DNA from 2 places in the Caloramator sp. ALD01 genome. Region 2 is predicted to be linked to the other one. Evidence: a T-box and tRNA genes for the amino acid it is inferred to sense, from the RefSeq annotation. Region 2 holds a T-box; the other holds one or more tRNA genes.
The links. The T-box of region 2 lies ahead of cysS (cysteine--tRNA ligase). A T-box ahead of a tRNA ligase gene usually reads a tRNA of that ligase, here a tRNA-Cys.
Positions count from the first base shown of each region.

Region 1: it has a tRNA-Cys gene. The T-box ahead of cysS (cysteine--tRNA ligase) is inferred to sense a tRNA for this amino acid. The anticodon was not compared.

Region 1 covers NZ_AXAA01000002.1:121,731-129,254, forward strand. The annotation lists gene ytxC (putative sporulation protein YtxC) at 1-572, opposite strand, end outside; gene A3M9_RS0101585 (DUF6873 family GME fold protein) at 638-1,402, opposite strand; tRNA gene A3M9_RS0101590 (tRNA-Cys) at 1,480-1,554, opposite strand; tRNA gene A3M9_RS0101595 (tRNA-Gly) at 1,566-1,641, opposite strand; tRNA gene A3M9_RS0101600 (tRNA-Phe) at 1,651-1,726, opposite strand; tRNA gene A3M9_RS0101605 (tRNA-Asp) at 1,730-1,806, opposite strand; tRNA gene A3M9_RS0101610 (tRNA-Val) at 1,811-1,886, opposite strand; gene A3M9_RS0101615 (diguanylate cyclase) at 1,953-2,660, opposite strand; gene hslO (Hsp33 family molecular chaperone HslO) at 2,815-3,693, opposite strand; gene A3M9_RS14555 (hypothetical protein) at 3,857-4,003, shown strand; gene A3M9_RS0101630 (class I SAM-dependent methyltransferase) at 4,010-4,747, opposite strand; gene manA (mannose-6-phosphate isomerase, class I) at 4,833-5,792, shown strand; gene A3M9_RS0101640 (small, acid-soluble spore protein, alpha/beta type) at 5,809-6,039, opposite strand; gene A3M9_RS0101645 (ABC transporter ATP-binding protein) at 6,085-7,050, opposite strand; gene A3M9_RS0101650 (ABC transporter ATP-binding protein) at 7,052-7,524, opposite strand, start outside.
Region 2 covers NZ_AXAA01000018.1:5,608-13,131, reverse strand. The annotation lists gene ispF (2-C-methyl-D-erythritol 2,4-cyclodiphosphate synthase) at 1-2, shown strand, start outside; gene A3M9_RS0108400 (ATP-binding cassette domain-containing protein) at 4-732, shown strand; gene A3M9_RS0108395 (ABC transporter permease) at 725-1,900, shown strand; gene A3M9_RS0108385 (hypothetical protein) at 2,159-2,572, opposite strand; gene ilvA (threonine ammonia-lyase) at 2,940-3,905, shown strand; gene gltX (glutamate--tRNA ligase) at 4,312-5,766, shown strand; T-box leader at 5,772-5,980, shown strand; gene cysS (cysteine--tRNA ligase) at 6,025-7,422, shown strand.

The DNA of each region.
Region 1 (7,524 bases), on a different contig from region 2:
AAAAGCTTTATAAACTCACTGTATTCCTTTTCAATGATATATTCCTCTGTAATCTTTTCTACTATATTTTTTAAATCATTAGAAAAGTTTCTTAATCTAAAGGTAATAAAACCATCTATAATAAGCTCTTTGTTTTCATCTAAATATTCTTCTATTAATTTTAAAATTGTATTTTTTCTATTTATAATGAGCTGTATTCCATCCTGTGTAAATATACCTGTTCCGTTTAATGCCATTATACACTTTTCTTTTATTATTTCTGCATCCTCATTGGATAAGAAATCATAATTGTTTTTTATAATCTTTTCTATGGAAACAGAATCATAATAATTCACTATATATTCATAGATAAGGTTCGAAACATATATATAAAACATTTCGCTAAAACTATCAAAGACCTTTATATCCCTTTCTGTCTCCTTTAAAACACACTTTATATAATTCATATTAGATACTTTATTTTCACATAGAGCAATATTTACGCCTTTTTCTTTAAAATACTGACAGAGCTCGTTTAATCTATCATAAAATTCTTTATTATCCTTACTAAATCCAATTGATAGGAGAATCATATTATCACTCCCTTCAAGTTTAGTATATGTTCGTAGAAAAAACATATACTAATAAACTTAAAAAGTTATATTATACAATATTCCTTAAGAGGTATTAATGTACCATAATCTATTAATTTACCTTTTGATAGATTTTGATGTTTTTTTTCAAATTTATTCAAAAAATTTTTTATTTCAGTACCTTCAGGATGTGATTCAACTTCACCGTAAAAAGCTATGGTGTCATTTGAAATAAATCCTGTGCATCCTCCAATAAAACCGTAGTTTAGTTCAAAAAGATCAATATATCCTGGTTTAATTAGAAGGGAGTTTATTGAATTTTGCAAAGCCTTTTTATAGATTCCTCTATCAGACGTAATTATTGCATCCTCTGATACAATACATACAGAACATTTAGCATAGCCCTGCTTTACATCAATAAGTTTAATGTTTCTTTTTATTAATTCATCCAGTAAAACTTCATCAGTATATCTTATGTTTAAAATGGCAACATCCTTTAGTCTTGCAACATTGTATAAAACATCCTTTGGATATATACCTTCAATCTTATCTTTGCCTAATATCAAATTAAAACCCTCATCTTCTAAGGCATAATAAAATTTGTCATCAACATTGGGTGCAATAACTATTTTATCCCCCCCAAGATGGTGAAATAATATGTCAGGATGATAGGATACAGCTTCATACAATAATTTTTGTTTATTTGTTTTGATAATTTTAATTCCCATCTCTCTTAAATTATATTCAACATCTGAGTTTATTCTTCCATCACACACAACCAAAGAGACTTCCCCCTTTGGGAGATTTGGTATTTCTATAAATTTTTCCATTGACAAACTCGCTCCTTCATTAAAACTATGCGTACTAGCAAAATAGGGATAGAAGTTTTACTTCTATCCCTATTCTTTGGAGGCGGCACCCAGATTCGAACTGGGGAATAAAGGTTTTGCAGACCTCTGCCTTACCACTTGGCTATGCCGCCATATTAATTTCTGGAGCGGGAAACGGGACTCGAACCCGCGGCATTCACCTTGGCAAGGTGACGCTCTACCAACTGAGCTATTCCCGCATATAAAATTGGTGGCCAGAGCCGGAATCGAACCAGCGACACGGGGATTTTCAGTCCCCTGCTCTACCTACTGAGCTATCTGGCCAGTTGGCGACCCAGAAGGGGCTCGAACCCTCGACCTCCGGCGTGACAGGCCGGCACTCTAACCAACTGAGCTACTGGGCCATTATGGTGGGCACGACAGGGCTCGAACCTGTGACCCTCTGCTTGTAAGGCAGATGCTCTCCCAGCTGAGCTACGCGCCCAATTCATTTGACATAAATTATAATACAATGAATTTATATTTTTGTCAATACGTTTTTAAAATTATTTTATGCAAATTTTAACTGTGAGTGAAAAAGCTTCTTATTTTCATACATCCTTCTATCTGCTTCGTTTATAAAGTCTTCTATATTTATATATTCTTGTGTATAAGTTGCAACTCCACAGCTTATACTTAGTTCTACTCTACTTGATAGATTTAATACATTTATCTTCTCATTTATAACTTCAATAATTTTTTCTGCATTCTTCTCATCAGAATTCAAAAGAACAATCAAAAACTCATCTCCACCTAATCTAACAACAAAATCATCCTTTTTAACAGATTGTTTGAATATTTTACTGATTCTAATAATAGCCTTATCTCCTTCACTATGGCCATAATTATCATTAATCATTTTTAAATTATTTAAATCAACATAAATAATTGATATGGGTGAACGCAATGAATAGTTTTTTAGCAGTGTATTTAATTTTTCTAAACCTGCTTTTCTATTTAGACACTTTGTCATAGCATCGTGTGTTGCATAATATTCCCAAATCTTTATTCTTTTATTTATTTCCCTTTTTACTAAAACAAAAATAAATACAGATGAAAATACAATAAAGACAATCCCCTTAATAATCGAATAATTCAAATAACCTTCACTGAATTTCAATGATTTAAATAATATTTTATCAGAAAAAAACACCCAAATAGTACCAAGTAAGAAATAACTCATTGATATTTTTAAAACCCCCAAATCTTCCTTTTTCATACCACACACCCTTTACAGTATTATCATTAATATTTATCGTGTAAAAAAAACTAAAGTTTATAGGATTATTAATTTTTTATCGTAAATTTTAAAGCCCCACTTATAGTTTAATGCAACATAACCATAATGAGGCTTTATATTATATTTTATATCTTTATTTAATTGAATTTATTAAATTTTGTATATCATCCTTTGTAAATTGGTATCTTCTTTCACAAAAATGGCACTCTACCTGCATAATCTCTTCCTCTTCCTTTAATCTCTCAAGTTCTTCTTTTCCTAATGCAATAAGTGCCTTTTCAACTCTTTCCCTTGAACAATCGCACTCGTAAGCTATATCTATCTCTTCGTGTATTTTTAAATCCATATCGTCAAACAGTAAGTTTAATATATCTTCGCAAGTTTTTCCCTCTGCTATTAATGTAGAAAGAGGTGGTATTTCTTGCAGTCTAAATGTAATAATATCTGCAAGTAGCTCGTTTGCACCCGGCATCATTTGTATAACTAATCCCCCTGCTGATTTTATAGAAATATCTGTATCAACAAGCACACCTAACGCTACTGCAGATGGAACCTGTTCTGAAACTGTAAAATAGTATGCAATATCATCTCCAACTTCTCCAGTATATATAGGAACACTTCCAATATATGGGTCTTTGAGTCCCATATCCTTTACTACGTTTAAAAATCCATCCTTACCTATTGCACCACCAACATCAAGTTTTCCCTTATCATTTAATGGCAACTCTACGTGTGGATTTGATATATAACCCTTTACATTACCCTTTGAATTTGCAACAACTACTAAATTACCTGCTGGCCCTCTACCATTCATAGACAATGTCAGCGTATCCTTTTCACCCTTTAGCATTGCTCCCATTATACTGCCTGCTGTTAATAATCTACCGAGGGCTGCTGATGCAGTCGGGCTTAAATCGTGTATTTGTCTTGCTTTTTCTACTATATCTGTTGTAATTGCTGCAAATAGTCTTATATCTCCATTTGAGGCTGTTGCTCTAACTAATTTACCCATATTATTTCCTCCTAAGTATAAAATATTTTAGGGATAAAATTTAGGTTAATTATACAAATCTGTACAATACAAGTCAATATTTAAAGTATAAAGTATTATTGTTGTAACACTTGAAAAATTAAAGAATATTATAATTATATAATGATTTATTGGAGTGTTTTTTGTGGATACCCAAAAAGATAAACTTAAAGTAAAGGTACGTCAATCTAAAGATGGTAAAAAGAAAAAAATAAAAATCGAAAATGACTTTTTAAAAATTAGCATCAGAATTAAAGATAAAGATGTTGAACTTTGTGATGAAGATGAGTAATTATTATCATTTCTTTATAACAAATACAGCTCTAATACTATCTTGACTATAATCTTTAAATTTATAGTCATCAAAAACTTCAACTTCTTTAAAACCTATTTTGTTTAGAACTTCTATAATCTCTTCAACCCTATAAATTTTTTGTATATGCCTTTCATCAAACCTTCTATAATATTTTCCTTCCTTTACAAAGAAGGTAATATACATCTCCAATATATCTTCATTTATATAATTATCCCATATATAGCATATATCCTCTCTATTTAATGTAAATGTCTTTTCTCCTATTAGATTTCTTAATTTATATTCTGTGCTAATATCAAATAAAAAATAACCATCATCTTCTAAATGATTATAAACATTTTTAAATGAACTTTCTAAATCCTTATAGTTTGTTATGTAATTAAAACAGTCACAAAAACTAAATATAAAGGGAAATTTTTTATTTAAATTATAACTTCTTATATCCTGTTTCAATAGTGTAGCTCTTAATCTTTCTCTTCTTAATTTCTCCTCTGCCTTTGTAAGCATATCCTCTGAACTATCCAATGCCACTAAATCCAATCCAAGTTTTTTTAAATAAATAGTCATATTTCCTGTACCACAGCCAAGTTCGAGACCTTTTTTGTATTTTAATTCAATATTTTTATTTTTAAAATATGTGCTAACAAAATCTGCCCATTTCTTATAATCTACATCCATAAGCTCATCATATACTAAAGATAAATTTGAGTATTGTTCCATTTATTTCAACTCCTATATTTATTTTCTTTTATTGTTTTGTTAAAATAAAGTAAGAATAAATAAAATAGTTTACAGGAGGTATTTTATGCTATATCCATTATTTTTTCAACCCGTTTATAAAGAAATTATATGGGGAGGACAGAATTTAAATAAAATATTTGGCCGTAGTTTACCCTATGAAAAAACTGCAGAGAGCTGGGAAGTGTGTTGTCATAAAAATGGGATGAGTATAATCGAAAATGGAATATATAAAGAAAAAACTCTACAAGAAATAATAGATATATATAAAGAAGAATTACTTGGAACTAAAGCTCTAAAATATGATAGATTTCCTCTTCTAATTAAATACATAGATGCAAATGATAAACTTTCTGTTCAAGTTCATCCTAACGACGAATATGCACTTAAATTTGAAGGAGATTTTGGTAAAACTGAAATGTGGTATGTGGTTGATGCAAAAGATGATGCTAAGCTTATATATGGTGTAAAGGAAGGAACAACAAAGGAAGAATTTAAAGAAGCCCTCTTTAACAAACAATTGGAGGATTGCTTAAATTATGTCTCTGTAAAAAAAGGTGATGTAATTTTTATTCCTTCTGGCACCGTTCACGCTATACTTGATGGAATCGTAATTGCAGAAATACAACAAAATAGCGATACTACATACAGAGTATATGACTGGAATAGAGTTGATAAAAACGGTAAACCAAGAGAACTTCATATTGAAAAGGCTCTTGATGTAATTGATTTTAATATAAGTGGTAAAGTAGTATCTCCAGTATCCCAAAAATTTAATGGATATAGTTTATCGAATATTGCAAAGTGCAACTATTTTTCTGTTGATGAAATCAATGTTGAAAATAAATATTTTGATAAAACAAATGGAGAATCCTTCCATATTTATATGTGTATCGAAGGTAATGGAAGACTCAATTATAATGGAGAAATATATGACATATCTGCAGGCAAAACTTTTATGATTCCAGCAAAGAAAGAAGAATTTACAATAGAAGGGCAATTAAAACTACTAAAGGCATATCTATAGGGGGCATAATTGCCCCCTATTTGTTCCATCTTCTGCCTGCATCCTTATTTCTCTTGGTCATTATTCCACCTATTTTGCCAGTCTCTTCTGCCGTTAAACCACTCCAACCGTATTTTTTAACTTTATCTATAAGCCCTAATTCCTCTGCTATTTCATACTTAATTTTTTCCCTTTCAAGTTCTTCATCACTTAAAGGCTTTTTAGCTTTAATCTTTGCCTTTACCTTCTTTTTAAATGGTGTTGTCATATAAAACACCCCCTCAGGATTATTTTGTCCTTGAGGGGGTATATTTTATACTAAATGGCACGCAACAAAGTGTCCTCCGCCCACATCTCTAAATTTAGGTATTTCCTGTGAACAAATATCCTTTTTGTATGGGCATCTTGTATGGAATTTACATCCACTTGGCGGATTTGCTGGGCTTGGAATATCTCCCTGTAATATTATCCTTTCCCTTTTTAGCGTTGGGTCTGGTATTGGAACTGCAGAAAGCAATGCCTTTGTATAAGGATGTAGTGGATTTTTATAAAGTTCGTGCTTATCTGCAAGTTCCACAAGTGAACCTAAATACATAACACCTACCCTATGGCTTATGTGCTTTACAACACTTAAATCGTGGGATATAAACATATATGAAAAACCAAACTTTTGTTGTAGATCACATAAAAGGTTTACAATTTGTGATTGAATTGAAACGTCAAGAGCAGATACTGGTTCATCACAAACTATAAATTTAGGATTTAATACAAGTGCTCTTGCAATACCAATTCTCTGTCTTTGTCCACCTGAAAATTCGTGTGGGTATCTTCTTATGTGGTAAGGTGCAAGTCCGCACATTTCTATTGCCTCAAGTACTCTATCCTTAACTTCACCCTTAGATACTATACCGTGATCTACAAGTGCCTCACCTATAATTTCACCTACAGTCATTCTTGGATTTAATGAACTATATGGATCTTGGAATATAATCTGCATCTTAGGTCTTATGCTTCTTAACTCTTTTCTACTTAACTTAAATATATCCTTTCCCTCAAAATACACACTACCATCTGTTTTATCTAAAAGTCTCAATATTGTTCTTCCTGTTGTTGATTTTCCACACCCTGATTCTCCAACAAATCCTAATGTTTCACCTTCCTTTAGCTCGAATGAAACATCATCAACCGCCTTTACATATCCAACTGTTCTTTGGAATACTCCTGCCTTTATTGGAAAGTACTTTTTCAGATTTTCTACTTTTAATAAAGTCTCAGCCATTTTACTTCACCTCCCTGTTGAGGTGGCAAGCCACCCTATGACCATCTTTTACACTACAAAGTTCTGGCTGTTCCCTTCTACATATGTCCATAGCCTTTGAACATCTTGGGTGGAAATAGCAGCCCTCTGGCATATTAAGTGGATTTGGTACTTGTCCGGGTATAGAATTTAATCTATCCTTATCTTGATTTAATATTGGCTTTGATTCAAGCAATCCTAATGTATATGGATGCATTGGATTTTTAAATATTTCATATACATTAGCCTCTTCAACGACCTTTCCAGCATACATAACAACAACGTGGTCTGCCATTTCTGCAACAACACCAAGGTCGTGAGTTATAAGCATAATAGATGTATTTGTTTTATTCTTAAGATCTCTCATCAGATCAAGTATTTGTGCTTGAATTGTAACATCAAGTGCAGTAGTTGGCTCATCTGCTATTAAAAGCTTTGGATTACAAGCCATTGCCA
Region 2 (7,524 bases):
AGAATGATAGAGGTAATTGGGTTAACAAAAAAGTTTAAAGAAGTAACAGCAGTTGATAATGTTAGTTTTAAAGTTGATAAGGGTGAGATTGTTGGACTTTTAGGAGAAAATGGAGCTGGAAAAACAACAACTTTAAGAATGATATCTACGATGTTAAAACCAACGTCAGGCACAGCAAAGATTTGTGGATTAGATTTGGTAAATGAACCCGATAAGGTTAGAAAGAAGATAGGAATATTGTTTGGTGGAGAAGTAGGATTATACGATAGGCTGACAGCAAGAGAAAATATAAAGTATTTTGCGGATTTAAGTGGTCTTTCAAGTGAAGAAGCAAACAAAAATATTGAGTTTTTAGCAGAGATGCTTGATATGAAGGAATATATAGATAGACGTGTTGGTAAATTTTCAAGGGGTATGAAACAGAAGGTTGCAATAGCAAGGTCAATTGTTCATAATCCCGATGTTATGCTCTTTGATGAGCCTACAATAGGACTTGATGTATCATCAAGTGCAATAGTTCAGGATTTTATATTAGATTGTAAGAAAAAAGGAAGAGCTATTATATTTTCAAGTCACAGTATGAGGGAAGTTGAAAGGCTGTGTGATAGAGTGGTAATTATACATAAGGGAAGAATTGTGTATGACGGAAAAATCGAAGATTTAAGAAGAGAATATAATGGAGAAGATTTAGAAAAAGTATTTTTAAGATTGGTGGGGGATAAAGATGAATAGTTTGTGGGGAATTGTTTTTAAGAAGGAATTAAAGGATTTATTTAGGGATAGAAAAACAGTTATAATGTCAGTTCTTTTACCTTTGGTGCTTTTTCCGTTACTATTTGGCCTAATAGGTAAAGGGGTTAAAAGTACAACTGAAAAGGTAGCAAAGGAAGTAAAGATAGCCTATATTGGAGAGGAGTCTTCCTTTAAAAATTTCTTAAGTAGTGTACCTAATATAAAGATAGTTGAAACTAAGGACTATCAAGAGGAAGTAAAAAAGGGAACTATATATTTGGCTGTTGTGGTTGAGGAAGATTTTGATGAAAAACTATCACAGGAAAAAATGTCGGATATAAAAATTATATATGATTCAGAGAGTACAAATTCTCAAACAGCATTAGATGTTGTTAAGGATGTTATTAATACATATAAGGATGAGGTTGTGAAAGGAAGACTTGAAAAGAGGGGAATAGATGTATCTATATTAAGTCCTGTTGATGTTAAAAATGAGCCTGTAAATAGAGAAAAGGCAGGTGGAGGAGCTCTTATGTTAACAATGCTTCTGCCACTTTACTTGATTATATATGCAATTACAGGACCTATGGCTGCTGCAGTTGATTTAGGTGCAGGAGAAAAGGAGAGAGGAACTCTCGAACCACTTCTTACAACACAGGCAAGCAGAATGCAGCTATTGTTTGGAAAGCTTTTTGCTATAACTGTTATGGGTATAATAGGAACAACATCATCTTTAACGGGACTCTATATAGCCTTTAAATATTCTATGGATTTTATGGGTGATGTTGGATTAAAAATTTCAATAGGCTCTCTTGTTTTAATCGGAGTTACAGCTATAATACTTAATATGATTTTTGCAGCAGTTGAACTTGCTGTTAGTATATATGCAAGGTCCTTTAAAGAAGCTCAAACCTATTTATCGCCTGTTACAATAATTGGTATGATTGTTGCCTATGGAACCTATATGATGGATGTAAAGAGTGCATCTACAATGATGTTCAATATTCCTCTTGCAAATATTTCGCTTATTATAAAGGAATTTATTATTGGAGTTTATAATCCTATGCACATAGTCATAACATTTGTGTGGGCAATAGTTTATATAATAGCTGCTATTCTATTTGCAAGGTATATGTTTAGTAGAGAAGAAGTAGTATTTAGAACTTGATTTAATGGTTTTAAAGTATGATGCAAAGAAGGTAAGTTTATGACTATTTTTGCTATAATGGCAACTTTGGTTATTGGTATTATTATACTCATTTATCGGGCGATAGCTAAAAAGAAGTGGCTAATGGCAATCGTAATAATACCACTTGCTATTTCTATATTTCAATTATTATATTTACTTTTGATTTAAGCAATTAATGTTTTGTATAAAAGATTAGTGCCAAGAAGTTTTGCTTGTTCTTGGCACTTAATAATTTTATCAATAATGAATTAAATCATCCAATAAATCCTTCATACTTGAGGTAATGTATGAAATTTTGTCCTCAAGTATTTTTTTGCTCTCTAAATAGATATCATCAACTTCAACAAGTTTAAGTTTTGAATCTATGTTATTAAGTTTCCTATAGGCTTGGGTGAAAAGGTTGTTAAGTAGATAACTCTTCATAGAGGGATTAGAGTTGCAAAGGTATAGGCATTTTATAAATCCAAGACTTTGAGAAAAATAAGAAAGAGAAGTTAAATAATCATTGTAGATTTCACGATATATAGGCATAGATTCTTTTGATACTTTAATTCCCTTTAAGTGGTATGAAAGGTTAATAAGAGTTTTTTCAAGGGAGTTCATCTTGAAAATTGGACCTACAAGAGAACGTTCCTTATATTTTGTTTCCAAGGGGAAAACCTCCTAAAATTTATTTTATACTATAAAATATGCAGAAAATATACTTAAGATGTTTTATATCCGTTTCAAATGTGATTTTGGTTTATGTGTTAACTTACAGTAATATTATGTTTGTGTAATGCGGACATAATGAAAAATATTTTTTTAATGCATTGTAAAATATTAGTTATTAAGAGTATTGATGATATATACAATGAAAATGTTAATAAAAATAGTATAATTACTAATAATAGACGAAAATTAATGAATATGAGCTAAAATGCACAAATAAGCGTATAATCTTAATTGAATTTTTTTGTCGAGTATTGTATATTAAAATTAAGATAATTTAAAATTTTTATAGGAATGAGGGAAAAATATGCAAGTTACTTTTGAAATGATTAAAGAGGCTCAAAAAAGATTAGATGGTGTAGTAAGAAAGACAGAACTTGCTAAGTCCTATAGCTTAACTCAATTAACTGGAATGAATGTTTTTCTAAAGGCGGAGAATAGACAAAAGACAAATGCGTTTAAATTAAGAGGTGCCTATAACAAAATAGCAAGCCTAACAGAAGAAGAAAGAAAAAAGGGAGTTATTGCATCATCAGCAGGAAATCATGCACAGGGTGTTGCATATGCTGCAAAGGTTTTTGGTATAAATGCAACTATATGTATGCCAGAGACTGCTCCAAAGACTAAAGTGGAGTCGACTAAATCATATGGTGCTACAGTAGTTCAATATGGACTTGTATATGATGATTGTTATCAAAAGGCAGTTGAAATTCAAAGGGAGACAGGTGCTACATTTGTTCACCCATTCAATGATCCTTATGTAATTGCAGGACAGGGAACTATAGGTCTTGAGATATTAAATGAGTTTAGTGATGTGGATGCTATTGTTGTTCCAATAGGTGGAGGAGGTATTATATCAGGTATAGCAATTGCAATGAAGGAAATAAAGCCAAGTATAAAGGTGATAGGAGTTCAGGCTGAAGTTATAGCATCAACAAGAGCGTCGCTTGATGCAGGGAAAATTGTAACATTGCCAGGTGTAAAATCACTTGCAGATGGTATATCAGTTAAGACTCCAGGGGATTTAACTTTTGATATAATTAAAAAATATGTTGATGATGTAGTTACTGTATCAGAGGATGAAATTGAGGATGCAATTTATAGACTTCTTTCAAAATCAAAGTTTGTAGTTGAAGGGGCTGGTGCTACAACAGCAGCTGCTGTTATAAACGGTAAGGTTAATATGCCAGGGAAGAATGTTGTTTGTGTTTTAACTGGTGGAAATATTGATCCAATGATGCTTGCGAATATAATTCAAAAGAAGAATGCATAAAAGAGCTACAGCTATTGCTGTAGCTCAGGCTGTTGAAAAAGTTATATATTGATTAGCCCCATGAAGGATTTCTTGGGCATCGATTCATTTCGCTAAGCAATTCTAAGCCTTTCTTTGTTTGAAAAAGTCCTACCCTCGCGATGCCATCGTCCTGATGGCCACTCGGCTCGGCACGTCCTGTGCCGAATTACGGACTTTTTCAAAGTCGAAAAGCAATAATTGCTAAAGCTCACGAAAGAGCCCATTGAAATCCATTCATGGGGCTTTTTTCATACTTTAGCTAACGAACAGGTTTGTCAACAATCTGAGCTACAGCTATTGCTGTAGCTTTTTTGATATATGTGTTGAAAAAAAATGAATAAATATATAAAATTGTATTAGTATATAATTTTTACGGAGGTGTACTATGGAAAGAGTTAGATTTGCCCCAAGTCCAACAGGGCATTTGCATATAGGTGGTGCAAGAACAGCACTATTTAACTATCTTTATGCTAAGAAAACTGGAGGAAAGTTTTTGCTTAGAATTGAAGATACAGATTTAAATCGTTCTACTGAGGAATCAGAAAAGGTAATCATTGAAGGATTAAAATGGCTTGGAATTCATTGGGATGAAGGAATAGAGGTTGGAGGAGAACACGGACCATATAGATCAACAGAAAGGGTACATATATACAATCCTTATGTTCAAAGACTTTTAGATGAAGGGAAGGCATATCTATGCTACTGTTCAGAAGAAGAGCTTGAAAGAGAAAGAGAAGAAGCTCTACAAAGAGGAGAAATGCCAAGATATTCAGGTAAGTGCAGACATTTAACAAAAGAGGACAGAGAAAGACTGGAGAAGGAAGGTAGAAAACCTGTTGTAAGATTTAGAGTACCAGAAGATGAACTTATAGTAGTAGATGACCTAGTTAGAGGGAGAGTAGAGTTTAATTCAAACGATATTGGTGATTTTATCATTGTAAAATCAGACGGCATACCTGTTTACAACTTTGCTGTTACAATAGATGATTATTTAATGGAAATAACAACAGTAATTCGTGGAGAAGAACACCTTTCAAATACGCCAAGACAAATTCTTATATATAAGGCATTGGGATTTGATATACCAAAGTTTGCACACGTTTCCTTAATACTTGGAAAAGACAGAACAAAAATGAGCAAACGTCACGGTTCAACTTGGGTAGAACAATATAGAGATGCTGGATATCTTCCAGAGGCTATAATAAATTTCCTTGCATTACTTGGTTGGTCACCTGAGGGAGAAGAAGAAATATTCTCTATGGAAGAACTTGAAAGAATGTTTGATATAAACAGAGTAAGTAAAAATCCAGCAGTTTTTGATATTGACAAATTAAACCATATAAATGGTATTTATATAAGAAATGCAGAACTTGATAGAATAGTTGATTTAGCAATTCCTCATCTTGTTAAGGGAGAATTTATTACAGAGGAATTTGCAAATACAAATAGAGAATGGATATCAAAGATAGTAGATACAGTAAGAGGCGGATTATCTAATGTTTCAGAAATAGTAAATCACGTAGGTATATTCTTTGGTGAAGAAGTTAAATTAGAAAATGAAGAAGCAAAAGAAGTATTAAAGCAAGAACATGTTTCTGCACTACTTGATGAATTTAAGAATATATTATTAGAAACAGAAGTTGTTACTAAAGAAAATGCAAAGGATATAATGAATGAAATCAAAAAGAGAACAGGTGCAAAGGGAAAGGCGTTATTTATGCCTATAAGAGTTGCTGTAACAGGACAAGTGCACGGTCCTGAACTTGTAAATGTTCTTGAAATATTAGGTAGAGATATGTTGATTAAAAGAATTGAATATGTAAAACAAAATTTGCTATAATAAAATAAAAGGCAATGAAGGGAAGAATAAGGAAGTAATCCATTCCAGAGAGTAGCTGTCTTAGGCTGTGAGCAGCTATATGGACACTCCTTTAGTGCGTCCTTGAGCTTTTCTACCGAAATGTTAGTAGGTAGGAACGGTAATTCCGTTATAATTTTGAGTGAGGCTTTTGCCTAATTAGAGTGGAACCACGGAGTGCCCCTTCGTCTCTAAGGAGATGGAGGGGTAAATTTATATAAAAGAGGTGATATTATGGGAATTAAGGTTTTTAATACTATGACAAGACAGAAGGAGGATTTTGTAACTGTAGAACCTAACGTTGTTAAAATGTATGTATGCGGACCTACTGTCTACAATTTCTTCCACATAGGTAATGCAAGAACCTTCATTGTATTTGACACAATTAGAAGATACCTTGAGTACAGAGGTTATCAAGTAAAATTCATTCAAAACTTCACAGATATCGATGATAAGATGATTAAAAGGGCTAATGAAGAGGGTGTTACTGTAAAGGATGTGGCAGAAAAATATATTGGCGAATATTACAAGGATGCAGATGCATTAAATTTAAAAAGAGCAACTGTAAATCCAAGAGCCACAGAATATATAAATGAGATTATAAAGTTTGTAAAGGACTTAGAGGATAAGGGATTTGCCTATGCTGTTGATGGGGATGTTTATTTTGATACAACTAAATTTAAAGAATATGGGAAGCTTAGTCATCAAAGCATAGAGGATTTAGAGGCTGGTGCAAGAATAGAAGTAGATGAAAGGAAGAGAAATCCTATGGACTTTGCACTTTGGAAGGCAAAGAAGGAGGGAGAACCAGCTTGGCAAAGTCCTTGGGGAGAAGGAAGACCAGGTTGGCATATAGAGTGTTCAACAATGGCCTGCTCACTTCTTGGTGAAACAATAGATATTCACGGTGGTGGAGCAGATTTAGTATTCCCTCACCACGAAAATGAGATAGCCCAGAGTGAAGCAAGAAATGGAAAACCATTTGCAAGATATTGGATGCACGCTGCGTATTTAAATGTAAATAATCAAAAGATGTCAAAATCACTAAACAATTTCTTCACTGCAAGAGAAATACTTGAAAAATATGATGCAGAAGTAATTAGAATGTTTATGCTATCTGGGCACTACAGAAATCCAATAAACTTCAGCCTCGATTTATTAGAACAGGCAAAGGCTGGTCTTGAAAGGATTTATAACTCGATATCAAATCTTGAACATGTTATTGAAGTTTCAAAGTATGATGCAATGAAGGAAGAAGAAAAGACATTTAGCTTAAAACTTGATGAATATAGAAATAGATTTATTGATGTTATGGATGATGATTTTAATACTGCCGATGCGATTTCTGTTATATTTGATATGGTAAGAGATATAAATAGTAATATTAATCTTGAAAGTTCTAAAGAGATTGCAAAGAAGGCACTGGATTTAATAAGAGAACTTGGTTCTCCTCTTGCAATACTTCAAAAAAATACAAAAGAATCTTTAGATGAAGAAATAGAAAGGCTTATCGAAGAGAGACAAAAAGCAAGAAAGGAGAAAAATTTTGCCCTTGCAGATAAAATAAGGGATGATCTTAAGGCAATGGGAATAATATTAGAGGACACACCACAGGGTGTAAGGTGGAAGAGGATGTAGATAGGGGCCTTAAGGCCCCTTCAGGCTGTTGAAAAAGTTATATATTGATTTGCCCCATGAAGGATTTCTTGGGCATCGCTTCATTTCGCTAAGCAATTCTAA